Linked DNA regions of Syntrophotalea carbinolica DSM 2380. The protein of the gene in region 1 binds, or shares a complex with, the protein of each later gene. Links are inferred from orthologs where the notes say so. Each region holds a gene or a part of one and is shown on either strand. Other genes may lie near its edges.

Region 1 (14,651 bases):
TCTGCCGAGACGTATGCCGAGGCGGAAGTCAGGAGAAAAGCTGTACTTTTTAGGATCCATGTCGAGCAATGCGATGATTTTGTCCGGCTGCACCGGCGTGTCCTGGGCGAACCCGAAGGTCAGGCTGTGGCCATCGTAGTCGGCGGTGGCGATGCGCAGTCGTTTCATCAGTACCCGCAGTTTCATGACCTCCATCAGCAGCAGGGTCGGATCGGGGGGATCCCCGAAACGGTCACGCAATTCGTCGGCCAGGTCGTAAAGGGTTTCTTCGTCTTCGGCGGAAGCCAGTTGTTTGTAAAACACCAGCCGCTGGTTGGGGTCGGGCAGGTATTTTTCCGGCAGAAAAGCCGAAAGCCCAAGACGGATCTCGGGGTCGATACGGTCTTCCCGTTGTTGGCCTTTAAGTTCCGCAATGGTGTCTTCCAGCAGTTCGGCATACATCTCGAAACCGATGGCCGCGATCTGTCCCGACTGCTTGGGACCGAGCAGGTCGCCGGCGCCGCGCAGCTCCAGGTCGTGGCTGGCAATGCGGAAGCCGGCACCGAGTTCGGTCAGCTCGGTCAAGACCCTCAGCCGTTCACGTGCTTCGTGGGTCAGGGTGCTCTCGCCGGGGATCAGCAGATAGGCGTAGGCACGCAGGTGCGAGCGCCCGACCCGACCGCGCAGCTGGTATAGCTGGGCCAGCCCGAAACAGTCGGCGCGATTGACGATAATGGTGTTGGCGCGGGGGATATCGAGGCCGTTTTCGATGATGGTGCTGCACACCAGCACGTTGGTTTTGCCTTCCACGAAGTCCATCATCACCGCTTCCAGAGCTTTTTCGGTCATCTGGCCATGGCCGACGGCCACGGTTGCTTCGGGAACCAGACTCTGAATGAATTCGGCCATGGCGCCGATATTCTGTACCCTGTTATGCACGAAAAAGACCTGTCCGCCCCGGCGCAGTTCATTGAGGATGGCCTGGCGGATCAGATCGTCGTCGAAGCGGCTGACGTAAGTGCGTATAACCTGGCGGTCCACCGGCGGCGTGTCGATGACCGACAGGTCGCGCAGTCCCAGCAGGCTCATGTGCAGGGTGCGCGGAATGGGCGTTGCGGTGAGGGTCAACAGGTCGACTTCGGCGCGCAGCTTTTTCAGGCGCTCCTTGTGGGTGACTCCGAAGCGCTGTTCCTCGTCGACGATCAGTAGGCCCAGATCCTTGAAGCGTACGTCGCGTTGCAGCAGTCGGTGGGTGCCGATAAGGATGTCGATCTTGCCGTCGGCGGCTTGCTGCAGAATCTGTTTCTGTTCGGCGGAGCTGTTCAGCCGCGACAGGGACGCAACGGTGACCGGTGTGTCCTTCAGTCGCTCGGCAAAGGTCTGCCCGTGTTGGCGGGCCAGGATGGTGGTCGGAACCAGTACGGCGACCTGTTTGCCGTCCAGAGCCGCTTTGTAGGCCGCGCGGATGGCCACTTCGGTCTTGCCGTAACCGACGTCGCCGCAGATCACCCGGTCCATGGCCCGCGGAGTTTGCATGTCCGTCAGCACATCGTTGATAGCGGCCATTTGGTCGGCGGTTTCCTCGTAGGGAAAGGCCGCCTCGAATTCGCGGAACATGGCATCCGGCGGCGAATAATGAAAACCTTCGTGCATTTCGCGGCGTGCATAGATCTGCAGCAGCTCGCGGGCCAGTTCTTCGACCGCGGCACGGGCCTTGAGTTTGGCCTTTTCCCAGGCGCCGCCGCCCATGCGGTCGAGGCGCGGCATGGCACCTTCGGCGCCGACATATTTCTGGATCTTTTCGATGCGCTCCACCGGCAGGTAGAGACGATCCTTGCCGGCGTATTCCAGATTCAGAAAGTCGCCTTCGTTGCCTTGCAGTTGCAGGTGCTGCAGGCCCTGGTAGCGTCCGATGCCGTGGTCGGCATGCACCACCAGATCCCCTTCGCGCAGTTCGGCCAGGGAGGAAAGCCGGGCTTTGGCCCTGGCTTCGGCAGCGCCGCTGCGGCGACGGGCTCGACGCCCGAAAATCTCTTCCTCGGTGATGATGGCCAGGTGTTCATCCGGCAGGCGGAATCCGCTGGACAGCTCGCCCAGGGTGATGACGGGGCGGCCCGGTTCGAGTTTGGCGATATCGATGCCGTCGCGCAACGGCAGGTCGAGGCCGCGTCCCGCCAGCAGGGCCTGCAGGCGTTCGGCCTGGCCCTGCTGATGACAGACCAGCAGCAGGCGCCAGTTCTGCTTCTGCCAGCCGTGCAGGCGGCTGGCCAGTTGCGCGGCCAGGCCACCGTCCTGTTGCTGATTGCTGCGCAGGTCGGCATTGCTTTCGGTATGCAGTGCCACCCGCGGCGTCTGTTCCTCCAGGTCATACAGACGCAGAGTCGTGACGTCGATGTGCGGCAGAAGGGCGAGGCTGTCGGCCAGCTCGTTTCCGCTCAGGTAGAGAGCATCCCCGGGCAGATACAGCTCGCCATGGTTCGCCATGCGATGTTCGCCTTCGCTGATTTCATCGCTGAGCCGATCCATTTCCTGGGCGATGGCCGGAGGGTCGAGACGCACCAGTCGACCGCCGGTGACGTAGTCGAAAATAGTGTCGAGTCCGTCGTAGCACAGGGGCATGAAGAAGCTGTGTCCCGGACCGAGCAGTCCTTCGCGTGCTTCCTCGAGCAGGGCTTCGCGTTGAGGTCGCGCTATGCCGAGAGCATCGGCGCGTTGTTTAAGGGTTCGCGCGAAGGTTTCCAGGTGCTCGCCGGCCAGGATCATTTCCCTTGCCGGCAGCAATTCCAGCGAGGCTATGTGGTGTTCGCGGGAACGCTGGGTGGTGGGATCGAAGGGGCGCATGCGTTCGATCTGGTCGCCGAAAAATTCGATGCGCACCGGTTCCGGCAGGGTCGGCGGGTACAGATCCAGCAGATCGCCGCGCACGGAGAAGGTGCCGGGATCTTCCACCAGCGGTACGGCATGGTAGCCGAGTTCGGCCAGGTGCGGCAGCAGGGCTTCGCGGGGGTGAAGCTCCTGTTCCCGCAGGCAGCTGCGCAGCCCGGCGAGCACGCGTCGCGGCATGACCCGCTGCATGACGGAGCGCACGGTCATGACCAGCGCCAGGGCGCGCCCGTCGGCCAGCGCCGCCAGTGTTGCCAGGCGAGTGGCTTCGATCGCGGGGTGGGGCAGCAGGGCTTCGTAGGGGCGCATTTCCCAGTGGGGCAGGTAAAATACCTGGTCGGGGCGACCCAGATAAAAGCCGAGATCGGCGGTTATGCGAACCGCTTGTTCCTGGCTGGCAGCCAGTATCAGCAAAGGGGCGGGGTTTTCGGCCAGCAGGCGCGCAAGCACGAAGGCGCAGCTGGTGCCGGTCATGCCCAGTAGTTCAGTGTGAGGCAGGCCCTCCAGGGTGGCGGCTAATTCGTCCAGGGCCGGATGGAGTTCCGTATGGGGATCAGAAGGTGTCATGCATCAAAAAGAGCGGGGGCGCATTCGAGCGCCCCCCCGTCCTGTAGATTAATATATTGTGGATTCCCTCAGTCGCGCGGCACAGCCAGCATGCGCTCCAGGGATTTGCGGGCGCCATCGGCGATCTCCGCGGGTACCGTGACTGTGGGGCTCATGGTCTGCAGGCAGTGCAAAACCTCTTCGAGAGTGATGTATTTCATGGTTTTGCAGAACAGCAGGGAATTAGGCATGATGAACTGCTTGTCGGGGTTTTCTTTGCGCAGTCGGTAGAGAATGCCCTGTTCGGTGCCGAGAATGAATTTTTTAGCCGGGCTGGTGCGGACATAATCGATCATGCCGCTGGTCGAAGCGACCAGGTCTGCCATGGCCAGAATCTGGGGCCGGCATTCGGGGTGCGCCAGGAACAGCGCGTCCGGGTGTGCCTGTTTGGCGGCCAGCACGTCTTCCTCGGGCAATTGATCGTGAAACGGGCAGTACCCTTCCCAGAAATAACACTTTTTATCGGTGTTGGCGGCGATGTAACGACCGAGGTTGCGATCCGGAACCAGAATGACTTCGTCTTCGTCCAGAGAGTTGACGACGGCCACGGCGTTGGCGCTGGTGCAGCAGATATCGCTTTCGGCTTTGATCGCCGCACTGGAGTTGACATAGGTTACCACGGGGCGTCCGGGCAGACGAGCTTTCATTTCCCGCAGTTTATCGATTTCGACCATGTCGGCCATGGGGCAGCCGGCATCGGTGCGAGGTAGCAGGACCGTTTTGTCGGGCGCCAGTATCGCCGCGCTTTCCGCCATGAAATGTACGCCACACAACACGATTACCTTGCAGTCCGTCTGCGCGGCTTCGATGGCCATGGCCAGGGAGTCGCCAGCGACATCGGCAATCTCCTGGATTTCATCGCGCTGATAAAAATGCGCCATGATCAACGCGTTGCGCTCTTTGGCCAGGCGGCGGATCTCCTCCTTGAGTTGTTGCGAATTCATTTATAGGCCTTTTCGGTAAAGGGGTAAACGGTATTATAATAGCGCGCATAATAGTGTAAAACCCTTTATTTGTCAAACTGTTAACCGTGTTGACCGGCTTGACAGCGGGAGGGTTTGCGGCTATTGTCAGCTTATGCCGAAAAAACGGTAACTTTCGATGATTAAAAGAGGTTTCTACATGTTCAATATCGGTCCGACCGAACTTTTACTGATCCTGGCTTTGGCCTTGATCATTCTCGGGCCCCGGCGCCTGCCGGAGCTGGCTCGCGCCCTGGGTAAGGGGTTGGCGGAATTCAAGCGCGCGACCCGGGATTTTCATGATGATCACGCCGAAGATGTCTCCTCCGGGGGTGCCGATCAGGTTGCCGAGGAGAGTCGTCCGGCGGCACTGAAAGAGGATGCCCGGCAAGATGAAGGCGAACAGCGTCCTCCTTCCTCCCATGGTTGATGCGTCCCTGATCGATCACCTGGATGAATTGAGGCGCCGCCTGATGATCGCGGGGGGCGCCTGGCTGCTTGGGGCCCTGATCTGTTACGCGTTTTCCCAGCAATTGTTTCAGGCCGTTTCCGCTCCTTTGCGCCAGGCGCTGCCGGAGGGCAGTTCCCTGGTGTTCATTCATGCGACCGAGCCGTTTTTTACCTATATCAAACTGTCGGCCATGGCCGGTCTGTTGCTGAGTCTGCCGGTGATTTTCTGGCAACTGTGGGCGTTTGTCGCACCGGGACTTTATCCGAGCGAAAAACGTCTGGCGCTGCCGTTCGTATTGGCCAGCAGCGGCTGTTTCGGTGCTGGCGCCTGGTTCGGGTTCGGTTACGTTTTTCCCCTGGTTTTCCGCTTTTTGGTCAGTTATGGCACCGAGGTGGGCAATATCAGCGCCATGCTCTCCATGGGAGCCTATTTGTCGCTATCCTGCCGACTGTTGCTGGCCTTCGGGCTGGTTTTCGAACTGCCTATCCTTATCTTTTTTCTCACCCGCATGGGGATTGTCGACCATTTCTGGCTGGCCCGGCGACGGCGTACGGCGCTGCTGCTGGCTTTTGTCGTCGGGGCTGTTCTGACGCCGCCCGATATCGTTTCCCAGTTGGCGATTGCCGGGCCCTTTGTGGTTTTGTACGAAGTCAGTATTGTGGTGGCTCGCGTTGGTGCGAAACGCAGCCGTGACGCCTTCTCTGAGGAAAACAGCGCCGAATGAACAAGGCCTACAAAATTATTACGGTTCTGGCGGTATCGCTGGGCATCGGTCTGTCTTTGCTGCTGTTCTGGCGCCTTCGTATGGTGGAAAAGCGGGAGCTTTTGACCACGTTCCAGCGTGAAGTCGAAGCCAAAGCCGTGATCTTTGATCGCCAAATTCTTTTGAATCTCGAAGTGCTTTATGCGTTTAAGAACCTGTTTTCCGCTTCCCAGAGGGTCGAAGAAAGCGAATTCGCCGCTGTGGCTTTCGAGACTATGCAGCGCCATGCGGGGATCCGCGCCCTGGCCTGGGTGCCTTATGTCCCCGAAACGCAGCGACGGGCGTTCGAGCTGGCGCGTTATGCGGACCCTTCAGGTTTTCAATTTCATGAGTTCTCGGCAGGGGGCTGGCGGACGGTTGCCGGTTCTCGCAAGGCCTATTTCCCGCTATATTTTCTGGAGCCGGAGGCATCCTTCAAGCCGGTTGTGGGAGGGGATCTGGGCGCCGACCCGGCATGCCTGAGTCTGTTGAACGCCGTCCGGGACGAAGGTCTGGTCCAGGTTGCCGGAAATTTCAAAATTGCCGGCTTAAACGATTTGCAGCCCACCTTTTTAGGGGTGCTGCCGGTTTATTCGGGGCGCCCGGAAACGCAGGCCTCCCGGCGTGATAATCTGCTCGGATTTATCGTCGGCATCTTTGATTTTACGACCCTGTTCCAGGGCTCTGGGTGGGGGGATTTCCCGGATCTTCTCGCCGTGCGCCTTATCGATGCCCGCAACTCCGCTGCGAACAGGGAGCTGTATGCTTACCGACGGCAGACCGGCGTACCGCTGCCGTCGGCTTTCATCTGCGAACATGATGTACCGGTGGTCGGAAAAGCCCATTGGCGATTGCAGGCCGAACCCGTCGGCGATTATTTCAGTCGTTATCGGAGCGTAACCCCCTGGTTGCTCGGGCTGGCCGGGTTGCTCCTCACTTTGATGGTGCCGCTGGTGATGTGGTTTGTGAGCAGGCGTGCGGCGTCCGTTGATAAGCTGGTTGCGCAAAGAACTTACGAGCTGGACGAAGCCAATCGACGACTCGCCAGTTTGTCCCTGACCGATGGTTTAACCGGCATTGCCAATCGCCGCTCTTTCGACGATCATCTTGCGCAGGAATGGAAACGGGCCCTGCGCGATCGGCACCCGCTGAGTCTGATCATGGTCGATATCGATCATTTCAAGGCCTATAACGATTATTACGGGCACCTGGCCGGTGACGATTGTTTGCGCCAGGTGGCGCGCATGCTTCAATCCGTGGTGGCGCGTCCCGGCGACCTGGTGGCGCGGTATGGCGGCGAGGAGTTTGCCTTGATACTGCCGCAAACCGATCATGGTGCCAAAAGCCTGGGGGAATCGTGCCGCGCAGCGGTAGCCGGGGGCAAGATCCCGCATCACGCTTCGCCGGTAAAACCCGTCGTCACGGTGAGTGTCGGGGTGGCGACAATGATTCCCCATGTCGAGGATGATCCTTCCCAGCTTATCAAAGCGGCGGATCAGGCCATGTATCGGGCCAAGCTCCTGGGGCGTGACCATGTGGTGGTGGAGGCGCCGGCTTCGCAGAGTGTCTTCATGCCCGGTGGAGTTTAGTAAATATACGGTTCATCCTGTCTGCAGAGACGTCTTCCTCGCGGTAGGTCGGATTGACGCGACCGCCTGGCGATCTTTTCGCAAAATCGACATCCTTTCCCTTGCATTGATTCGCACCTCGATTGGCGGTATAGTGCCGTTATGAATTTTGCACTCGATATCGCTCAACTTCAAAAATCCTTCGGCGGTACGCCGGCGGTTCGCAACCTTTCCCTGTCCGTGCATCCGGGCGAGATCTTCGGTCTGCTCGGGCCTAACGGTGCCGGCAAAAGCACCACCATCAACATGATCAGCGGCGTCTGTCGCATCGATGCCGGTCAGGTGCAGGTATTCGGGCACGATAACTGCGCCGAACGCCGTATCACGCGACGTCTGGTGGGGGTCATGCACCAGGAAATCGTCACCGACAACTTTTTCACCATCGATCGCGCGTTGAGAATCCATGCCGGTTATTACGGCGTGCCGCGGGACAATGCGTGGCGCGAGTTGCTGATTGAGCGGTTGGGGCTCGGTCCCCATCTGCACAAATCGATGAACAAATTGTCCGGCGGTCTCAAGCGCCGCTTCATGGTCGCCAAGGCCATGATTCACAAACCCCGCCTGTTGATCCTTGACGAACCGACCGCCGGCGTCGATGTCGAGTTGCGGCGTAATCTCTGGGATTTTGTGCGGGAGATCAACCGGGAGGGCGTGACGGTTCTGCTGACTACCCACTATCTGGAGGAAGCGGAACAGATGTGCGGTCGTATCGCCATCATGAATCATGGGGAGCTTATCGCTCTGGAAGAAACGGCGCGGCTGCTGGCACGTATCGAAGGCCGCCATTTGCAGCTGACCCTCGAGCAACCGCTGCAGCAGGTGCCTGTAGAGCTGCACGATCTGCATCCGGCTATGCGAGAAGCCGGCCGGGTGTTGCATCTGGTCCTCGACGGCGGGCAGGGGGCCGGTGCGATATTGCGACGTATCACCGACCTTGGCATCGCGGTGAGGGATATCGAAACGACCCGCCCGGGTCTCGAAGAGGTGTTCCTGCATCTTACCGGGGCGCGCCCCGACAACGGACAGGCAGGTGGCAAATGATGGAACGTTTTCGGCAACCCGAGAAATTCGTGGCCTGGCTGCCTTTCGCGACTCTCCTGCAAAAAGAGGTGCGACGCTTTTTGCGCGTATCCTTCCAGACGCTGCTGGCGCCTATCGTAACCGCTTCATTGTATCTTTTTGTTTTCGGTGCCACGCTTGGCGAGCGTATCTCGGTGCTTGAGGGCTTCAGTTATGCGCAGTTCGTCATCCCGGGCCTGATCCTCATGGGCGTTATTACCAACAGTTTCGCTAATACCTCCTCGTCATTGTTCATTTCCCGCTATCTGGGCAATATCGTGGATCTGCTGGTGACGCCCATCAGTGCACCGCAGTTTATCCTGGCCTATACCCTTGCCGCCATGCTGCGCGGATTGCTGGTCGGCGGCGCCGTATTGGTTATCTCCACCTTTTTTGCCGACCTGCCTTGGGTGCATCCGTATGCAACCCTGGCCATGGCCGCCCTGGCCAGCTTTCTGTTCGCCCAGTTCGGCCTGATTGCCGCCATCCACGCCAATACCTTCGACGCCCTGTCGATGTTCAACAATTTCCTTATTGTGCCGTTGATTTACCTCGGCGGCGTCTTTTATCCCGTCTCCATCCTGCCGCCGTTCTGGGAACATCTGTCACGTTTCAATCCTATGTTGTATCTTATCGATGGCTTCCGGCAGACCATTCTCGGGGTGGGCGACGTGCCTCTGATGGTGTCTTTTTCCGCGACTTTCGCCATGGCCTTTGTTCTGTTCTGCTGGGCGGCTTTGCTTATCGGGCGAGGCTACAAGTTGCGGTTGTAAAGGTGATTTGCAGGTTCGGGTATGATTCTCGGTTTCCAGAACGTTGACGTCTCGTTGTATAGGATTGAATAATTTCTATGTTCATGTTGCGTACACCCTAAATAATCCTGGCAAATTATTCTCTTCTGGAGATAAGCATAGATAGTCATACAGCGGTCGGGGCGATGAAAAATTAGGTATAATGAAATACAAAGCGGTTATTTTAAGCCGATCTCAATTGATATCTGTCGGATGTTTTATAAACTTTTCTGGCAACGCATAGTTGTCGAGTGCGTACTTGGCAATTCGGTTCGGTTTTTTTATGGAGTCCCGAATTTATCTGGAACATCTCCTTGTTTGAACGATCACCTTGATCCAACCTTGCTGGTGCGGCGTATCGGTGGTGTGTAATCTGACCCCTTGCTTATGTTTCCTATTTTAATGTGGGTTTGGTCTCTAATATGCGTACAGTTCTATTCCAAATATCTCCACTCATCCTGATTACCTCTATACTATCAATCTCGACATATCTCTTTGCTAGCCTATATTCAGTTAGTCATTTATCATTTGAAGGATGGGCTAATCGAGTTATATATTTTCCAATTTTGTTTTTCCTCTGTTTTATTGTTACAGGTATCATTGAGTCTTTTTTCGCTTTGTCTGATTTCATTGATCCGAAAAATGGACAAGTCAACATTCGTGACCTCTGGAAAGAAACACTTTTCAAACTTAATCCATGGAGTGGTGTTGTAGTCTCCAGCCTCATGGGTTTAGGAATAATTGGTTGTGCGAATCTTGCCGAAATTTATCGTACTATCACCGTTGTATGGTATGACAATATCTTGTGGACAATTGAAAAGCCTTTGTTTGTTAAACTTATCGGCTCTTGGGTTGATGTTCCAGAATTATGGGATCATGTCTATTTCTCACTATGGGTTTTTGTTTTTATTTCGATGGCTATTGTGTACAGATTTTGCCCTCTCCAACGATTTGTGCAAGTGGCCATGGCAGTTGTAATTGCCTTTTACATTACTCGATGTTCAAATTTACTTTTCCCTACAGCTGGGCCAGCATTTTATAATAGTGAATTATTCAATCTTGCTGGAACCCATTGTGCCAAAATGCAGCAACTTTTGAGATTGTATATGGATGGTCAAGTGACGCAAAATGGATTAATGCCGGGGACTATGGCGATGCCCAGCCTTCATGTTGGGTTGATGGGCATAGCCGTTTGGCAACTTGCTCACATTTGGCGTAGGACTTTGTGGGTAACAATTCCATGGTTCCTGATGGTTTGGATGTCTACGGTAATGCTGGGATGGCATTATGTATTAGATGGGATTGGTGGCATCATTGTTATCGCAATAGCAATGCTCATCGCCCGCATAATATTTTGTGTATGGAGCTTTTTCGGAGTAAGGGGTTTCCCTTTAAGAAATCTAGCCTCGCAAAACAAATCTGCGGCATAATCTGGTACTGCGCCAGTTCGTTCCAGCTTTCACACCAAATAAAACCTCTATCCGTTATGTTTTGTGAAGTGCTTTTGTGAGGGACCTGACAGCTATGCGGAGAACAATGATAGTTATGCCTCCCGTATGGAACAGATTGTCTCCATGTTTTAAATAAGTTTGGTAGTTCACTTTGCAAAAGGTATTGTAATAGAGATGAACAGATATGACTTATAGTATAGGAGGAAGCCATATGAATGCACTGCCGATACACACGGATACCTATGGTGCTTACGCTTATACCGTTTATCGCGAAGAAGGCGATGGCCAGTATTTCATGATGATCAACGGTGAGCCTTATATGGAAAATGGTGTGATTTTCAAAGCCGGGTTCGCGGAGGTTTGTGCGAAACTGGAGGAAGTCAAGGTGCAGAAGGGCCCAGGGGGTGACGAGGCCTGAGATATCGGCAACATAACCCTGGATTCAAGCGGTGGATCGAGAAGCGGTGGTCATGAAGACTGCCGCTTTTTTATATCATGGAAAACGCCCAAGGCTCATGGTGCTGATGCTTTATGGAACTACGTCCCCATTCAGCGTGAGGGAAGATTAGAATGCCTTGCTTTTTGTGTGCCGACAAATTAATATGATTAAATCTTGTCGCGCGGTGGTACCGTTTCATCTGCGCGGAGGTTTCCGTCTATCGAGCTTTGGGAATTGCCAATTGTTCTTGAGGAAGCTTTATGGCCAGGTCTTCTTTGTTTTTCGCCTTGATTCTGATCGCCATGGTGGTCGTTGTCGGTTATACGGTGAGTTGTTGTCTGGACAAGGTCGTAGCGGCAACCAGCTGTGCTTTCTAGCCCGGTTCGTTCAGGTGCCGTCGCATTACCCTCCCTTAAACAGATGCCCGGTCGGCTGTTTGCGTCGGGCTACTTTACGTTTCGGATGGACAGCTCCAGTTTATCCAACTCCAGCATGCGGTCGCGCAGCTCCGCAGCTTTTTCAAACTCCAGATTGGCCGCCGCAGCCAGCATTTCCTCCTTAACCCGGGCGATTTCGTTTTTGACATCCTGAGGTGTGTGATAGTCGCCAAGCTCTTCGGCGACCTGCGGCAGTTCCACATAGTCCTTTTCGGCTATATCTTCGAGGATCGAGCGCAGTGATTTCTTGACGGTCTGCGGAGTGATGCCGTGCTCTTCGTTGTAAGCCAACTGGGCTGTGCGGCGTCGTTCGGTTTCATCGAGGCAGGCGCGCATGGAGCGGGTGATCCGGTCGGCGTACATGATGACCCGGCCGGCGACATTCCGCGCGGCGCGCCCGCAAGTCTGGATCAGCGACCGTTCGGAGCGTAAAAAGCCCTCTTTATCCGCATCCAGAATGGCGACCAGCGATACCTCGGGGATATCGAGCCCCTCGCGCAGCAGGTTGATGCCAACCAGCACATCGAACAGCCCCTCGCGCAGCTCGCGCAGGATCTGCATACGTTCCACGGTATCGATATCGGAGTGCAGATACCGCACCTTTATGCCGAGTTCACCAAGGTAGCCGGTGAGTTCCTCGGCCATGCGCTTGGTAAGGGTGGTGACCAGGACTCTTTCGTTCTGTTTGATGGTGAGGCGTATTTCGTGAATAAGGTCGTCGACCTGATCTTTGGCCGGTCTTACATCGATGGGCGGGTCGAGCAGCCCGGTGGGGCGAATGATCTGCTCGACCACCACGCCATCGGCCTTGCGCAATTCGTAGTCGGCCGGGGTTGCCGAGACATAGATGGTCTGAATGCCCTTGGCTTCGAATTCCTCAAAGGTCAAGGGACGGTTATCGAGGGCTGACGGCATGCGAAAGCCGTAGCGTACCAGGGTCTCTTTGCGCGAGCGGTCGCCTCGGTACATGGCACCGATCTGCGAGACGGTGACGTGGGACTCGTCGATGAACAGAAGTGCATCGTCGGGGAAGTAGTCGAACAGGGTGGCGGGCGGCTGGCCGGCCTGGCGTCCGTCCAGGAACCGTGAATAGTTCTCTATTCCCTGGCAGTAGCCCATCTCTTCGATCATTTCGATGTCGAACATGGTCCGTTGCTCAATGCGTTGCGCCTCCAGCAGCATGTTGTTTTCCCGGAACCAGGTGAGACGTTCACGCAACTCGTCCTGGATCTCGCGAATAGCGCGATCGAGGGTTGGGCGGGTGGCCACGTAATGACTGGCGGGAAAGACTGCAGTGCGCTCCAAACGGTCGAGTACTTTGCCGCGCAGCGGATCGATTTCGCAAATGGCATCGATTTCGTCGCCGAAAAACTCGATGCGCAGGGCGCGTTTTTCTTCGTAGGCCGGGAAGATTTCCACCGTGTCGCCACGCACCCGGAAAGTACCGCGGTGAAAGTCGACATCGTTGCGATCGTACTGAATCTCCACCAGGTTTTTGAGTAAGGCATTGCGGTCAAGCTGCATGCCAGTTTCCAGGCGGATAAGCATGCCGTAATAAGCTTCAGGGGAACCGAGACCGTAGATGCAGGATACCGACGAGACGATCAGCACGTCGTTGCGGCTGAGCAGGCTGCGCGTGGCGCTGTGGCGCATCTTGTCGATCTCTTCATTGATGGAGGAATCTTTTTCGATGAAGGTGTCGGTGGTCGGTACGTAGGCTTCGGGCTGGTAGTAGTCGTAGTAGGAGACGAAGTACTCGACGGCATTGTCCGGAAACAGCTCCTTGAACTCGCCGTACAGCTGTGCCGCCAGGGTTTTGTTGTGGGCGAGGACCAGGGTGGGGCGTTGCACCTGTGCCACGACGTTTGCCATGGTGAAGGTCTTGCCCGAACCGGTGACGCCGAGCAACACCTGGTGTTTGTCGCCACGCTGCAATCCGGTCGACAGTTCTTCGATGGCCTGTGGCTGATCGCCCCGCGGCTGGTAATTCGATTTAAGATTGAATTTAGCCATGATGGAGAAGTTTATACCGTTACGATGAAAAAAGAAACCCGTCGTGCTTTGCCGTCGGGCCGGGGCTGGCCGGGAGGCATAAAAGAAGGGCCACCCTTGCGAGGTGGCCCTGTTTATCTAGGCAAAAGATGCGGACTTTAACGCGCCTTCCAGGCGGTGCCCTGCGGTCCGTCGAGGAGCTGAATGCCTTTGGCGGCAAGCTCGTCGCGAATTTCGTCGGCACGGGCAAAGTCTTTGTTCTTGCGGGCTTCCTGGCGCTGCCGGATGAAATCCTCAATGTCGGATTCCGTATAACCGGTGGTCGCCAGCATGGCCAGATTCATCTGTTTGAGCCAGGCTGCCGGATCGGAAACAAACAGCCCCAGAACCCCGCCGAGTTTCAGCAGCGCATCGTACAGCGCGCGAACCTGAGCAACCTTTTCGCGGTTTTTGCGGAAGCCTTTTTCCGTGATCAGGCGATTGATGGTGCGCACTGCGTCAAACAGGTGTCCAATGGCAGCGGCGGTATTGAAGTCATCGTCCATGGCTTCGCGGAATACATTTTCCAGCGTTGCACCGGCTTCCGAGGTAACGTCGCCTGGCGGGCAGGCGGCCAGCACTTCGCTGGCGGCATGGAGCCCTTCATAGAAACGACTCAACCCCAAACGGGCGTCCTGAAGGTTCTGATCGGAGAAGTCGATGGGTGAGCGGTAGTGCGCCGTCAGGATGAAGAAACGCAAAACCTCGGGGTCGTAGGTCTGGAGTATGTCCCGGATGGTGAAGAAGTTACCCAGGGACTTGCTCATCTTCTCCTGGTTGACATTGACGAAGCCGTTGTGCAGCCAGTATTTGACGAAGGGTTTGCCGGTGGCTCCTTCGCTCTGGGCGATTTCGTTCTCGTGGTGGGGGAACACCAGGTCCTTGCCGCCGCCATGGATATCGAAGGATTCGCCGAGGTACTCCATGGACATGGCGGAACATTCGATGTGCCAGCCGGGACGACCGGGTCCCCAGGGGCTTTCCCAGGAAGGTTCCCCCGGTTTGGCTGCTTTCCAAAGTGCGAAGTCCATCGGGTTTCGCTTCTGTTCGCCGGGTGTGATGCGGGCACCGGAGCGCATTTCGTCCATATTCCGTTTGCTCAGTTTGAGGTAGGAAGGGAAGTCCTCCACCGAAAAATAGACGTCTCCCTGGGACTCGTAGGCGATGCCGCGATCGATCAGGCGTTGTACCA
Region 2 (14,740 bases), 3.1 Mb from region 1 along the record:
CGTGCTGCTGGAGCGGCGCGGCATAGCTGCCGGCGCCGACCGCCAGCACCTGTTGCTGGAAGCGCGTTACCGCGAGGTCGCCATGGCTGCCCAGGTCATGGTAGCCGCGGCTCGTGCCCTGAAGCGCAAGGGGCACCGGGCATACAGCCTGTTTGATCTGCCACCGCGGGCCTTATGGGGCCTTCTGGCAGATTATGCGGAAAAGCAGTGGATCTGAAACTGAAAGACAAAAAACAAGGGGGAGCGCACATGGCGCTCCCCTTTGTTTTCGGTTCCCTTAACTTATGAGACTGGGGGCTGTCAGTACCGCACCCGCACCCGGTAGGTCAACACGGTCTTGCCTTCGGCGGGGATGGCGATCTGCCAGGTAGCGGTGTGGGCATCTTTTTTGGTGTGGGCGTGGCTTTGTTGCAGGATCCGCCAGTCCCCGGGCATCGGTTCCTCGACCTTGACCGTAACCGGCTGGCGTTTGGCATTTTTCAACTCGAGCCGATAGGCCGTCTCGATGACCGTTCCCGATGGTCCGCCGGCAATTTTTTTGTAATCGGTCTGGATGCGATCGGCCGTCACGTCGAAAGCGTCGCCAAGGCGCAGGCGAACTTTTTCGTTTTTGGGGGTGTGATCGATGCGATCTTCACCGACAAACTGGGCGTTGCCGGCGGTATCTTTTTTGTAGACCCGCAAAACGCCCTTGGGCAGAGGGATTCCCAGTCCGGCCTTGGTACTGTTGTTAAATTCCAGGTATACCGCCACTTTGAGTTTTTTGCCGAGCATACCGTGACGCCCGCGGTAGTAATATTCGCCGCCGCGCAGCAGGTATTCCTTGCTCACAGGAACGCCGGAGGCATTCAGCAAAGCGACCTGCTTGACCTGGTTTTCACGGATGGTGGTGAGACGCTCGAGGGTGTAGAGATGATAGTCGAGCAGACTCTCCTCGGCCATGGCGGGTGCGGCGGCCATGACCTTCATGGCCCGCTCCTCAAAAACCTGCCGGCCCATACCCTGCCGGCCGACACGGTGCACATCGCCGGCCACCAGTTGTAAACGTGCCTGATTGTAAGTGGCGCCACTCTGGTTGTTCAGCGTTACCCAGCCGGACAGGTCAAGATGCGCATCCCGATCGTCGAGTTCGGCCACGTAATCGGCCTGCCAGGATAAACCACCGGTCAGATAACTCAGCTCCAGATCGCGCGTTCCGCCTTTATCGGTCGCCACCTGCACCACCAGGGTCGGACGATCGCGCAGGTTGGCCGGCACGTCGGGATAGACCAGGCGTCCGGGAACGCCGGTTTCAATGCGATCCCCCATGCGCAGCACCACCCCGCCGTTGGCCGCCAGCACCCGGGCTGACTCGACGGTTTCGGCACCGGTCTGCGGATGCACCCTTACGACCTGCACTGTGCGGCCGACATATTTTTCCAGCAACTTGCCGGGGGTCAACAGGTCGAAATCGAAACTCTGCTCCACTACCCGGAAGTCACCAGCGCCCTTAACCGGCCGCAAAAGAGCCGTTTCCGGCTGCATACCGGCCGCGACTCCACGCCAGGCCAGCAGATTTTCTCCGGGCGGCAGAGTCAAGCGACGCAGATCCTTGACCAGGGCCAGGTTACTGTTGTAGATGGTCACCGCCACTTGCTGCTGATCGGCAGGCGTACTGCGTAGTTCCGTTATTTCTGTGCCTGCGAACGCGGCAGAGATACTCCCTGTCAGAGCAAAAGCCACAAAGATCCGCAATAAAAGCCGTATTCTCATCATTATTATCTCCCCACTTATGGACGGCAAACCGGCGACAGCCCTCAACATGGAAAAAGCTGTTAGTTACCGACCATTCTACCAGAGCAAAACCATAGCAACGGCACCCGACTCAAAAAATACACATGCCCGAACCATTCAGGGAGCGCAGGGTGGCGGGGAGTTGGCATCGTCCCCCTCGGGAGAAACGGCCCGTGACAAGCTGACACTGCATGCGCAATCCCCCCATGGCGGCGGCTGCGCCGTCTGAACCTCCAGAACCTTGCCTTCCTTATTATGCCGGACATATAAACTGCCATCTTTTCGCCACATGGCCAAAGCCGTAGGATCCACACCATAGTATCCGGTGATCTCGTCAGTAGAAAGCGGGGGCATCGTATTACGCCGCTTTTCCCTGCCCGCGAAGCGACGGTGATTGTACCAGGCCCAGGTCCGCAGGATCACAGCCAGCACCAACACCACCAATCCGTAATTACGTAACGCCTCGAGCAATAACCGTCCACCGTCTTTTTCGATCATCTCATAGGTAAAAAGCCGGATGCCGATCAACCATGCGAACAACGTCAGCAGGGGACGTAGCAGACTCAAAAAAAGACACCAGAAACCTACCGTCAGCACCCCCTGGGCCAGCCGTTGCCCGCGGTTCTGGGCTTCGGGCTTTTCAATAATTAAATTGTCGCCCATCGTTCCCCCTAATAAATTCCGCGGTCGGTCGCGGTCCAGACTGCACGTTCGCCGCGTTTTTTCAGCAATGCTTTTGGCAACCCTACGACGATGGTAAACATATTAATGAGCCAGAATGCCAGCGGGTACCAGATCATCACGTAATAACAGCGCCCCAGACCTCGTTCATAGCGGGAATCGAGAAACATCGCCACCGCGAACTGTAACAGGCAGGTCAGACTCAAAACCACACCGGACCATGCCGGAACAAGGGTCGGAAGCCGCATATCGGCAGGCAGGGGAAAGAACAACCCCCAAAGCCATATCAACCCGATAAGTAACATGGCGTACGACCAGATAATACTCGTAAAATATTCAAAATAGACCCCCCACATTCGGCGCGAGCGCCATTTAAACATATGACGCAGGTAACGCAACAATACCTCGCTACCACCCTGCGCCCAGCGCAGCCGCTGGTTCCACAAGCCTTTGAGGGTTTCCGGCATCAGAATCCAGCACAGGGCATTCGGCTCAAAACGGATATCCCAGTGACTAAGCTGTAAACGCCAGCTGATATCGATATCCTCGGTCATCATGTCGACACTCCAGTAACCGACATGATGCAGTGCCGTTTTACGGAATGCGGAAACCACGCCGGACATGGTAAAAACCCTTCCGTAAACGCGCTGGGCCCGTTTGATAAGCCCGAGGATGGCGGAAAACTCCCCAACCTGGATTTTGCCCAACAGCGTCGAACGGGTACGGATGCGGGGATTACCGGTGACAGCGCCAACCCGGGGACCTTCCAGAAAATGCTGCATCATCCAGAAAATCGCATCGGGATCCAGCAGTGCGTCGCCGTCGATACAAACCAGAAATTCCCCCCGGGCCACCAGCGACGCCATGCGTAATCCCATGGCCTTGCCTTGATTGGTCTCGAAATGCACCACCCGCAGTTGCGGATTTTCCCGGGCCATATCGTCGAGCATCCGCCCGGTCTCATCGGTACTGCCGTCGTTAACGGCTATAACCTCGTAATCGGGATATCGCTGATGAAACAGATAGCCGATGGTATCGTGTAGATGTTCTGCTTCGTTGTGACACGGAACAATAATCGAGACCAGGGGATAGGATGATAAGCTGGGAAGTTCGTCAGGTCGTGCCTTGCGGTACTCGCGACGCAGATAATAATCGAGTCCCCCGACCATCCACAGATAAGCCATGAATAACGGATAATAAAACACAAAGTCGAGCAACGCCTGTAAGATGAAAAATATCGGTTCCATAGCTACTTCTCAAACGGATCACTGTTTACGGAAAATGCCGAGTACAAAGACGTCGCCGCCGGATGGTCGCGGTGAAAGTCATCTGGATAATAACCAAAGTTCACTGCACCCAAGCTCTGCAAAAGCCGCATGTGCCGCGCCAGGGTCTCCGTGGGAACAGGCTGTTTTCGCCCGTTCCAATCAATGCTTTGCAGTTCGAAAACAGTTTTTTTCAAACCGTCTGGAAAACACGCGATGGCCGCTACCAATTTCCGCAACCAGGATTCCGGGTCAGAGGCACCCTCGAGATAGGGCATGGCCATCAAGGCCGTAAAGTCATAAGCTTCCAAAAACAACCCGGGATCCTGGCTGAAACGGAGCTTTCCATCGGAAGCCAGCACCGCCGGTGCGTAAAGATTGCGTGCGGTTTCAATCTCGGGACGGTATGCCCGCACCGCATCGGCCAGTTCCTGCGTAAACACGATCAGATATTCGGTTTTGAGGCGGCTCCAGCGCGTTCGCTCTTCCTCACTCCAGACCCCCGCCAAATCATCCTTTAAGCCCCGTTCCCGGCGCCAGGCCATGGCCGCAGGCTGGGCATCTTCAAAGGACGACAGGACCGCATCATCATGAAACAACACCCCGTCAAAATCGGCATAGCGTGCCAAATCTCCGTAAATGCCGTGCACCAGGGCTCTGACCTCCGGCACAAAGGGGCTGAGGCGTTTATAGGCGTGAGGATCCGGAGATATCTTCCCTGTTTCCGGTTGCTGACTTAGAACCAACAGATCCGGTCGCCCGATTTCGAAGCCAAGTACCGGCAACCAGGCATAGACCTTGACCCCTGCACGGGTTTTGAGTTGCCAGGCGACACGGTTAAACAGATCGGCCCGCACCGGCAAATAATCGTTGGGGAAATACAGGGCATCCGCGACCCCGTCGCCGTCCGGATCGGCAAAAGCCTGCAGGTAAACGGTCGTGATCTGCATCGCCTTGATACGATCGAGCAAAAGCCCCAGGTTGCGTTCGGTCTGCTCCGGATTCGGATCGTAGATGTAATCGAGATCGACCTGCACCACGCGCCTGGAATCTCTGGCCAGAAGGTTGCGGAGTCTCCAGGCCAGACTGGACAGTGGCAGACTGCCCTCGATCAGGAAACGTTTTACCTCGGTCAGATGATCCGTATCGCCTGGACCGTCACCGAGCCCCAGAGCCACCGACATCCCCGCCTTACTTGCGGCTCCGACGGCAGGCTTCGAGTATTTGCCGAATGGCCAGACCATAACCCGGGGGCGAACACCGACCTTCCTTTCGATCAGATCCGCACCCTTCTCCAGATCGGCACGGATACGCGCAATATAGGTCGCATCGTTCTCATAGTGCCCCGTCTCCGGATCATAGCCCCTTGCGGTATAAATCGGCTGCCAGTTCCCCTGTGGATTGGCCAGAATGCCGCCATGGCCGTTGTAGCTGTGTGAGGCGATTTCCACCAGTCCGGATTCAGCCATCTCCCGCAACTGTGGCCAGGACAGGAATTTCTCCCGCGGTACCAGCTTGCCTCCGTAATCGACGGTTTCTCCCGGCGCGGCATCCAACCAACTGCCGACCACGGCCAACACCGCCGGATATCGGTAAGCCTTGAGCAGGGGGAACACCTGGCTGTAAAAGCCGCGGTAGCCATCATCGAAAGTCAACAGCACGGCCTTTTCCGGCAAGGGCTTCTCCCCCTGGCGGGCCCGCAGCAAATCATCGATGCCGATCGGCTGATAGTGATGCTGACGCAACCATGTCAACAGAGCCACGAAACGATCCGTTGACATGCTCAGATCATCGCCGCGTCCGACATCTGGGCGAACATCATGAAAACAGAGACTGATAAAGTCGTCGCCCAGCGCCGGCGCGGCCACACTCATCAAAAGCAGCAGTACGATCCCCGCGATCCGCATGATTAAAACCTCCAGTTCAGTTCGAGGTGACAGCCCAGCTGGTTTTCTCCGTCGCCGTCGTAACTGTGCCGGGCCAGACTCACACCATAGAGCAGAAAAAACCGCGGGGAATATTGCCAGACGTGCTCATAACGCAAAGCCACCGTCGGATCGATGCCAAAATCCTGTTGCCAATAACCGCCCACACTGACGGCCAAACGGTTGCGGAAGGAAAAACGGTAATGGCGGTAAAGGAGCCAATCATTGGCGAGGGTCAGGGTGATATCGGCATCCCGGCTGGGATTGAAATAATACGTATTGTCTTCGTTGTTGGCCGAGGTATAAAACTCGAGGAGACCGTCGAGCCGGTAGTGAGGCCAAACGATCAGCCCCTGTTCGACCCCGCCAAGCAGACTGTAACGGAAATTACCGTCGCTGAAATCCATAAATCCGGCACGCAGCCAATAGCGCCGCAAATCATCGCGGCGATAATTGACGCCGATACTCGCCGAGTCGGCATGAATGCCGTGCTTAAGGGCGCGCAGAGGGGTATCGCGGCTGAACAGTTCCATGTCGACGGGAATCGACCACACATCGTCCGGTGTCCAGACGGCGGCCAAACGCGCCCCCAATTTTTGCCCGCCGGAAAGGCTCCAGGTCATTTCGGCCGTACCCTGAACATTCCGATGCCGATATTCAATCCCAGCCCCGAAGCGCTGCAGGGTTTTATCCCCCTCGGGAAAAGAAGCATGCTGCAGATAGGTAGCTGCAAATCCCCGGTAGCGATGGCGGACCGGCGAGGAGAACAGGGTTGCCGCCAGCGAGAGGTCGCGGCTGCCAAAGGTCGATCCGCTACTCCAACCGGCGGCGACGGAGACCTGCAACTCCCGCATATTATGGGCTTCCCACAACCGTTGCAGACGCTGCACCGCCTTATGCTCGGGATATTCGGCACCCAACTCGCCGATGAGGGTCCCGGCCTGTTCGAATTCGTTGAGGTCCATGCGGTTTTCCGCATAGCCTGTGCGCAGCGATAGATAGGCCGGGTCGAGGGCCAGTCCGAGACGGTAAGCTTGTTCCGCGCGCCGCGGCCATCCACGGGCACCGTATACACCGCCCATTTCACCCAGAATATCGAGATTGGCCGGAGCCTGATGGTACAGCGGGGTCAAACGGGCTTCGCCTTCCTTCAGATCTCCAGCAAAGATCTGCCCCAGAATGGACAGCAACTCCGCCTCCAATCTCTTGGGACCATCGGCCTGCTCCGTCAGCGTCTTTTCGGCCAACGCCAGGGCACCATCGAAATCTTCCTGCTCGAGGTAGGCATAAAATAAACCCTGGGTAGCTTCAAAATTATCAGGTTGGGCCGCCAATACCCGCCGATAAAGGTCTGCAGACCGGACCGGCTCTTCCAGATACAGAAAAGCGTCGGCGACAGCCTGCTGGGCATGGGGAGGCAGTTCGTCGGGATCGACCTGTAAAGAACGGTACTCCTCCACCACACGAGCCATTTCCACCCGGTCACGCAAAGCCACCAAACGATCGATGCGGGCCCGCCGGGCAAAACCTTCACTCCGGGGAAGGTCGGCACGGGCCGCCCGTTCATTGGCCTCCAACATTTCCAGAGCACGATCGGTTCCGTCAAACCGTTCCTTATGCACTTCGCTGCCGTAACTGCCCCAGCGGGTGACCAGGGCCGCACGGTTGGCCCGCAGACGATGAATTTCTGAATCGGTTAAAAGACCCGGCCGCTGTTCCGCCAGTTCACCGGCCAGAAAGGGATCGCCGATGGCCGCGAGAGTCAGGATCTCCATACGCTGTGCCCACTGCGACTGTGGTTGCCAGGTTAGGATGCGCTGGTAGCACTGTAAGGCGGTCACATAATCACCGCGCCCTTCAGCCGCATGAGCTAGGGCGTACTGTGTCCCGATATGCCCCGGGTAGAGTTGCTCGAGGGATTTGGCAAGATCGGCGGCTTCACTATGTTTGCCGGCGTCGGCCAGGGTAAGGAGCAGCCCCACACGCAAAGAGGGCTGCGAACTAAAGCGTTCGATGCCGAGTCGATAAAGAGTTTCGGCCTTATCGAAGGATTTCTGACGACGCAGGGATTCGGCGATCGCTTCCAGCACATAGAAAGGGATCCGTTGTGGATCCGCCTGCTCGAACAGGCCCGCTACGCGGGCATCTTCTCCCGCCCAGGCCAGAACGGCAAGATAATCATTGAGAAGGGGTTGATTGGCAGGGTTGCTGCGATGCAGCTGTTCCAGCAATGGCAGAGCCTCGGCATAATCTCCCTGACGCGCCAGTTCCACCGCTTGGTGATGGTCCAAAACTGGCGGTTGTGCCCATGCCGGGGCAACGACAAGCAACATCAGACTGGAAAACAACAGCGTTATTGTCAAAATGGTGACAGACACACGCCACCGCCGCACATATGATAACCCTTGCAGAAAGGCTCTGAGCGAGCCGCTGGTACCCCTCACGCTGATGTCCCCCTGATATATCCACACCGGCCGCCTGCCGGGCCGCACTTAACAAGTAAGATTTTTCACATGAATTAAAAGAATTGACATGATAACAAATAATCATAATTTTTTCATTACAAAAAAACACTGTTATAGTCAGAATTCAAACGGCAGGCATGCCAGAATCGCTTCAGGGAGGGGCCATCACAGGGGAAAGGCAGAGCTAACGGACCATTCAGGCCGGCTCGAGGCCGGCAAATTTGACCAGCAGTTTTTTCAAACCCACGCCGGGGAACTGAACGATGACTTTCTGCTGATCACCGTTGCCTTCCAGACGACGCACGACGCCGACGCCGAATTTAACGTGACGCACATGCAACCCGACCCGCAAGCCCTCTTCGGCTTCGGGCACCACTTGCACATCCTCAAAAAAATCCTCGCTCTCCTCGAAGGGGGTCGGTTCGATTTGCTCGAACACCGAGGCCAGGTTGTGGGTGGCCGGTTTCTGCAACGCGGGGGCCGGCTTGTCCCCCATCAGATGCGGCGGGATTTCAGCGAGAAAACGGCTGGGAGCGTTGTATTGGTAATCGCCGTAGATCCGGCGACGGCGGGCGTGGGTGAGATAGAGCTTCTGCATGGCACGGGTCATCCCGACGTAACACAGACGACGCTCCTCCTCGACATCGTCGCGCTCTCCGGCCGCGCGACCATGGGGGAAGATACCCTCCTCCATGCCGGTCATGAACACCACCGGAAACTCCAGCCCCTTGGCCGCATGCAGGGTCATGAGGGTCACCCGATCAAGGCGGGTATCGTAGGAGTCGAGGTCGGTGACCAGGGCCACCTGCTCGAGATACTCCTGCAGAGAGCTCTCCGTCGCCTGGTGCTCTTCCATGCCGGCCAGTAACTGTTCGAGGTTTTCCAGGCGCCCCTTGGCTTCTTTTCGTTCGCCCTCGGTCATGGCCGACTGGGCCTCTTCCCGCAGATTCGGCGCATAACCGCTTTCCTCGAGCAGATCGGCGGTCAACTGAGGGAACGGCACCTCTGTCATGCGTTGTGCAAAGCGCTCCATGAACGCGCTGAACGCGGCGACTTTCTTGGCCGCAGCGCCCTTGAGCACCCCCCGTTCCAGACACAGACGACAAGCCGCCAGAAACCCGCCGGCCTCTTCTTCGTGCTCGGCGATACGACCGGTGGTCACGGCGCCGATACCGCGCGACGGCACATTGACGATACGCCGGGCCGACAGGGAATCCGCCGGATTGGCCAGCGCTCTGAGATACGCCAGCACGTCCTTGATCTCCATGCGGGCATAAAACTTTACCCCGCCGACCATGACGTACGGCAGGCCCTCGCGCACCAGGGTTTCCTCCAGCACCCGGGACTGGGCATTGGTACGATAAAATACCGCCACATCGCGCAAATGACGTCCGGCATCGCGCAAGCGGGCGATTTCGGCAGCAACAAAACGCGCTTCCTCCAGATCGTCGGGCAAGGGTTCGAGGGTCAAAGGCTCGCCGGCCGGGTTATCGGTCCACAAGGTCTTGCCCTTGCGCCCGATATTGCAGGCCACCACCTCGCCGGCCGCTTCAAGAATCGTGGCGGAAGAACGATAGTGCTGTTCCAGTCGGATGACGCTGGCACCGGGAAAATCCCGCTCGAAATTGAGGATATTGCCGATTTCGGCACCGCGCCAGGCATAAATGGACTGATCGTCGTCCCCGACCACGCACAGATGGCGCCCGTCGTCGGCCAACGCCTTGACCATGGCGTACTGCACCTGGTTGGTGTCCTGAAATTCATCGACCAGCAGATGCGCAAACCGTCGGCGATAAGCGTCGCGGATATGCGAATACTCGCGGAACAGACGCACCGTCTGCAGCAGCAGATCGCCGAAATCGAGGGCGTTGGCCTGCTGCAAACGCTTCTGATAAAGCTCATACACGCGAGCCACCTGCTCGCCACGATGATCCCCGGGGATATACTCCTCGGGCAGCAGACCGCGATTTTTGGCCTGATCGATGGCGGTGGCCACGGCTCGCGGCTTGAGGTCTTTTTCGGTGATACGCAGCTGGGCCAGGCAATCCTTGATCAGGCGCTGCTGATCCTGGTCGTCGTAGATGGTAAAGTCACGGCCGTAGCCGAGCACCTCGCCGTCCCGCCGCAAAATGCGCGCACAGGCCGCATGGAAGGTGCTGATCCACAACCCATCGATGTTGCCCACCAGGCTCTGCAGACGTTCACGCATTTCGGCCGCGGCCTTGTTGGTGAAGGTCACCGCCAGCACCTGCCAGGGTTCGACCTGCTGTTGCTGGATCAGGTAGGCGATGCGATGGGTCAAGGTCCGGGTCTTGCCCGAACCGGCCCCGGCCAGGATAAGCAGCGGCCCGTCCTCATGCAGTACGGCCTGCCGCTGGCAGTCGTTGAGAGAGGTCAGCAGATCACTCATCGTCATCGTCCTCCATGGAGCGCACCATGAGGGCCCGGTTGTAGGCCGACACCATATCCCGCCGGCTGACAATACCGATCAGCTTGCGCCCGTTGCGCTCATCGACCACCGGCAACTGTTCGATGTTGCGATATCCGATCTTGCGCATGGCCTGGTCGAGGTTGTCCCCGGTACTGACGGTAACCACATCGAGAGTGGCCAACTCCTTGACCACCACCAGGTCGAACAGATCGCCTTCGAATACCACGCCCAGGAAGTCCTGCACCGAGATAATGCCGGTCAAGCCTCCATTGCGATTGATGAGAGGGAAATTGGTATGTTTGGTACTGGCAATAAACTGGTTGAATTGCCGCAACGTCATGTTTTCGGGAATCGACTCGGGATCGCGGGTCATAACGTCGCCGACCCGCAGGGACTTCATGATATTACGTTCTTTGCCCGCCTCCAGATTAATGCCGGCCCGGGACAGCTCGACGGTATCGAGGCTGTCTTTTTTGAGGTGCCGGCTGATGGCGGTACCGACCACGCAGCACAACATGATGGGAATGATGAGATCGTAGCTGCCGGTCATCTCGAACAACAGAAAAATAGCCGTCATTGGCGCATGGGTGGCGGCGGCCAGAAACGCCCCCATTCCCACCAGGGCGTAGGGACCGGTGGCCGGCACCGTGCCGGGGAAAAGTATCTGCAACGCTTTGCCATACGCGCCGCCGGTCACGGCGCCGATGAACAGCGACGGTGCAAACATGCCGCCCGGCAACCCGGAACCGAGAGTCAGCGAAGTCGCCAGGGCCTTGGCCAGCACCAGGCAGCCCAACAACAACAGCACGCCCTCGCCCAGCAACACGTTTTCGATAAATTCGTAGCCGTTGCCGAACACCTGGGGGAAGAAGATGCCGATGATACCGACCAGGGCGCCCCCGACTATCGGTTTGACCAGGCGGTGCACCTTCAGGGCGGCGAGGCGATCGACGATACGGTAATGAGCGGTAGTGAAGCCTACCGCCAACACCCCGACCAGCATGCCGAGCACCAGATAAAAAGCCAGCTCCCAGGGATGCGCCAGCATGTGGACCGGAGCCCGCAAAGCCGGCATATTGCCCAGCAGGGCGCGGGAAACCACCGTTGCGATACCGCTCGATATGACGATGGAGGTAAAACTGGTCAGTTCAAAGGACGACAGCAGTACGATTTCGTGGGCGAAAAACACCCCGGCGATGGGCGCATTGAAAGTCGCGGCGATGCCCCCGGCAACCCCGCAAGCCACCAGCAGCTTCAGGCGCTCGCCACTGACCTTGAAAAGCTGGCCGACCTGACTGCCGATAGCACCGCCGATCTGGGCAATGGGGCCTTCCTGCCCGGCCGAACCGCCCGCGCCCAGCGTGATGGCGCTGGCCAGCCCGCGGGTCACAATGGTGCGACCGGGGATTTTGGCCCCCCGCAGGTTGACCCGCTCGAGAAAATGGGAAAAACCGAATCGCAGGTCCTTGGCAAAGAAAAGCCCGAAAGGGATCATCAACACCCCGGCGGTAACCGGAAACAGCACCGACCAGAACCGCGCGGCACTCCACTGTTCAAAGGATATGTGAAAGAATCGCACCCCCTGCTCTATCACCAGCAAATGGATCAGGTCGATGGTCTTTCGAAAGATGAAGTTCCCAAGCCCCGACATCACGCCCACGCCCAGTGCAAGCAGCGCCATGAAAGTATGCTCGCTGATCCCCAGACGGCTTAAAAAAGCCGGGACACGTTCCCTGATCCAATCGATAGCCTCTGAAGTAAGTACGCTGTGCGGCATGATACGACTCGTCGTGTGCAATTCAAAAAAGGAAACACCAACGCCCGATTCCCTCGTCCCGGGCGGGACCTGTGTTGCGGAACCGGGTGAGCCCCGAAATGGTCCGGGGCAAGACAAATTAACAGGGTATAGTAGAATGTTGAAACGGCTAAATCAACCTTCTTCCCTGAAAACCGCTTTTTTTTGCAGCATAAAACACAAAGGGCCACTCACGAAGAGCAGCCCTTTGACCGAATAACAGCCTTGAAAATCAATCTTTTTTTATAGCCTGCCCGACACGACGCCCGAAATCACGACAGGACTCCAGCGTTTCCCGCTCGGGAACGAACTCGACCCGAAGCGGCTCTTCGACCATCTCCAAAGACATGTCGGCCAGCATTTGATGCACCATCTTGGGTGCCTCGCCGCTCCAGCCGTAGGAACCGAAAGCCGCCCCCAACTTGTTCTTGGGTTTGAGACCTTTCAGATAGGTCAGGACATCGGCCAGTGTCGGGAAGATGCCGTTATTAAGCGTCGGCGAACCGACAATCAGAGCCTTGGCATCGAAGGCGGCGGTGATGATGTCGCTGCGATGCACGCTGCGGGCATGCATCGGCTGAGCCTTGACGCCAACTTCCCACAAACCGGCGACAATTTGCTCGGCCATGGCCTCGGTGCTGTGCCACATGGTATCGTAGATCACCAGGGCGCTGTCCTCGGGTTGCTGCTTGCACCATTCCACATAGGCATTGATGATTTTGGACGGATCCTGGCGCCAGATGATGCCATGGTCGGGACAGATCATCTTGATAGGCAGGTTCATACCCATCACCTTGTCCAGAAGCTTCTGAATCAGAGGTGCAAACGGCCAGAGGATATTGGCGAAATACTTTTTGGCGTGCCACATGATGGCCTCGCCGACTTCATCGTCAAAACGCTCCGGACCGGCATAGTGCTGACCGAAACCGTCGCTGGAAAAAAGAATCTGCTCCTCTTTAAGGTAGCTGAACATGCTGTCCGGCCAGTGAATCATGCGGGTTTCGAGAAACTGCAGGGTACGCTTGCCCAGACTCAGCTCCTGGCCGTCCGCCACTTCCTGCAGATTCAGCCCGGCAGGGAAATGCCGGCGCAGGTTTTTCAGCCCCATCTTAGAGCAGTAGATCGGCTTGTCCTTGCCGATAACCTCCATGACCGCCGGCAAACCTCCCGAATGGTCCATTTCGGTGTGATTGCTGATCACCACATCGATCTTGGCGGGATCGACGATCTGGGAAACCTTTTCCAGCAACTGCCCGGTGAATTCCTTTTTGACCGTATCGATCAAGGCGATTTTTTCGTCGACGATCAGATAAGCATTGTATGTGGAGCCAAGATCGGTCGAGTAACCATGAAAATCGCGTACATTCCAATCTATGGCACCGACTTCGTAAACGCCTTCGGCTAATTTTTTCGGTATCATATCCAGATAAATCCTTTCAAAACGGTCATTGCGACTTTCGGTGGTATAAAAAAAGACCCCCGAAAAGCGGTCCGTGTCGGATGTTGTTTGGCACCCGGTTTACCGCCGACTTCGGCAAAACCCGGTTAAATACGGTTCCGGCCGTCATAAACGAACCGGAACCATCTCGCAACATATCAGCCCTCTACCGAGAACATATCCTTGGCAGCACCGCACACAGGGCAGACCCAGTCCTCGGGGATATCCGCGAAAGCGGTCCCGGCGGCCACACCGTTGTCAGGGTCACCCACGGCAGGATCGTAAACATAGCCACAAATGTCACAGACATACTTTTCCATGAATTTCCTCCTAAAGGTAAAAGGGGCGGTCACAAACGAGACGACTTAAGGTCCTCCCGGATTCCCGGGAGGACCGGAAAGCACAATCAGAAGGTGTTGACCTCGATTTCAAAGAAGGCCTGAGGATGGTCGCAGACCGGACAGATATTGGAAGCCGCTTTGGCGGTCAGCAAGTGACCGCAATTGCGACATTTCCACAACTGCTCACTGTCGCGGGTAAAGACCGTGCCGGCTTCAATAGCCTTGACAATCCGCTCATAACGCTCCTGGTGAGCTTTTTCGATGCTGGCGATATTTTCAAACATACGCGCCAGATCGTCGAACCCTTCCTCTCGAGCCTCCTCGGCCATACGCGGATACATCTCGGTCCATTCTTCGTTTTCGCCGGCAGCGGCGGCCTTCAGATTATCCATGGTGCTGCCGATCCCCTGCAACGCTTTAAAATGCAGTTTAGCATGCTCTTTTTCGTTGTCTGCGGTTTCCTGAAAAATAGCAGCGATCTGCTGATAACCTTCTTTTTTGGCTACCGACGCAAAGTAGCTGTACTTGTTACGAGCCATGGACTCGCCGGCAAAAGCTTCCAACAGATTCTTTTCGGTTTTGGTTCCTTTCAATGCGGACATTTCATTCCCTCTCTTTTTGCATAG

What was found.
Region 2: the proteins of uvrB (region 1) and PCAR_RS15150 are in contact, whole or in part, in a crystal structure (PDB 7EGT), measured with the Thermus thermophilus proteins. The link is inferred for Syntrophotalea carbinolica DSM 2380 from one-to-one orthologs. Residues at the interface, in WP_096411307.1 of Thermus thermophilus: Glu23, Leu25, Arg26, Asp27, Gly28, Glu29, Arg30, Phe31, Arg55, Glu326, Asp327, Phe328, Glu379, Ser382, Gln383, His398, Gly400, Arg401; in WP_096412145.1 of Thermus thermophilus: His654, Arg656, Phe657, Gln666, Asp668, Glu669, Lys680, Arg681, Leu682, Ser683, Lys685, Tyr686, Ala687.

What each region holds. Positions count from the first base shown.
Region 1 is NC_007498.2:107,374-122,024, forward strand. Bases 10,940-13,857 are described here. They hold uvrB (excinuclease ABC subunit UvrB), read right to left. Parts: upstream 13,442-13,857; coding sequence 11,438-13,441; downstream 10,940-11,437. Other genes in these bases: PCAR_RS01065 (hypothetical protein), read left to right, coding at 10,940-10,970; cysS (cysteine--tRNA ligase), read right to left, coding at 13,579-13,857. Outside these bases: mfd (transcription-repair coupling factor), read right to left, coding at 1-3,429; quinolinate synthase NadA, read right to left, coding at 3,498-4,412; PCAR_RS19105 (twin-arginine translocase TatA/TatE family subunit), read left to right, coding at 4,591-4,860; twin-arginine translocase subunit TatC, read left to right, coding at 4,823-5,605; PCAR_RS01045 (diguanylate cyclase domain-containing protein), read left to right, coding at 5,602-7,212; PCAR_RS01050 (ABC transporter ATP-binding protein), read left to right, coding at 7,354-8,292; PCAR_RS01055 (ABC transporter permease), read left to right, coding at 8,289-9,083; PCAR_RS01060 (phosphatase PAP2 family protein), read left to right, coding at 9,719-10,531; more of PCAR_RS01065, read left to right, coding at 10,764-10,939; more of cysS, read right to left, coding at 13,858-14,651. UniProt on the Escherichia coli protein: The UvrABC repair system catalyzes the recognition and processing of DNA lesions. A damage recognition complex composed of 2 UvrA and 2 UvrB subunits scans DNA for abnormalities.
Region 2 is NC_007498.2:3,250,725-3,265,464, forward strand. What follows is about bases 7,913-10,919. They hold PCAR_RS15150 (ATP-dependent helicase), read right to left. Parts: upstream 10,520-10,919; coding sequence 8,306-10,519; downstream 7,913-8,305. Other genes in these bases: pgaA (poly-beta-1,6 N-acetyl-D-glucosamine export porin PgaA), read right to left, coding at 7,913-8,022; PCAR_RS15155 (chloride channel protein), read right to left, coding at 10,512-10,919. Outside these bases: PCAR_RS15120 (Gfo/Idh/MocA family oxidoreductase), read left to right, coding at 1-217; PCAR_RS15125 (DUF4139 domain-containing protein), read right to left, coding at 301-1,755; poly-beta-1,6-N-acetyl-D-glucosamine biosynthesis protein PgaD, read right to left, coding at 1,891-2,436; pgaC (poly-beta-1,6-N-acetyl-D-glucosamine synthase), read right to left, coding at 2,445-3,701; poly-beta-1,6-N-acetyl-D-glucosamine N-deacetylase PgaB, read right to left, coding at 3,704-5,626; more of pgaA, read right to left, coding at 5,629-7,912; more of PCAR_RS15155, read right to left, coding at 10,920-12,317; PCAR_RS15160 (FprA family A-type flavoprotein), read right to left, coding at 12,568-13,755; rd (rubredoxin), read right to left, coding at 13,932-14,093; rbr (rubrerythrin), read right to left, coding at 14,180-14,716. UniProt on the Escherichia coli protein: A helicase with DNA-dependent ATPase activity. Unwinds DNA duplexes with 3'-5' polarity. Translocates on single-stranded DNA with 3'-5' polarity. Initiates unwinding more efficiently from a nicked substrate than double-stranded DNA.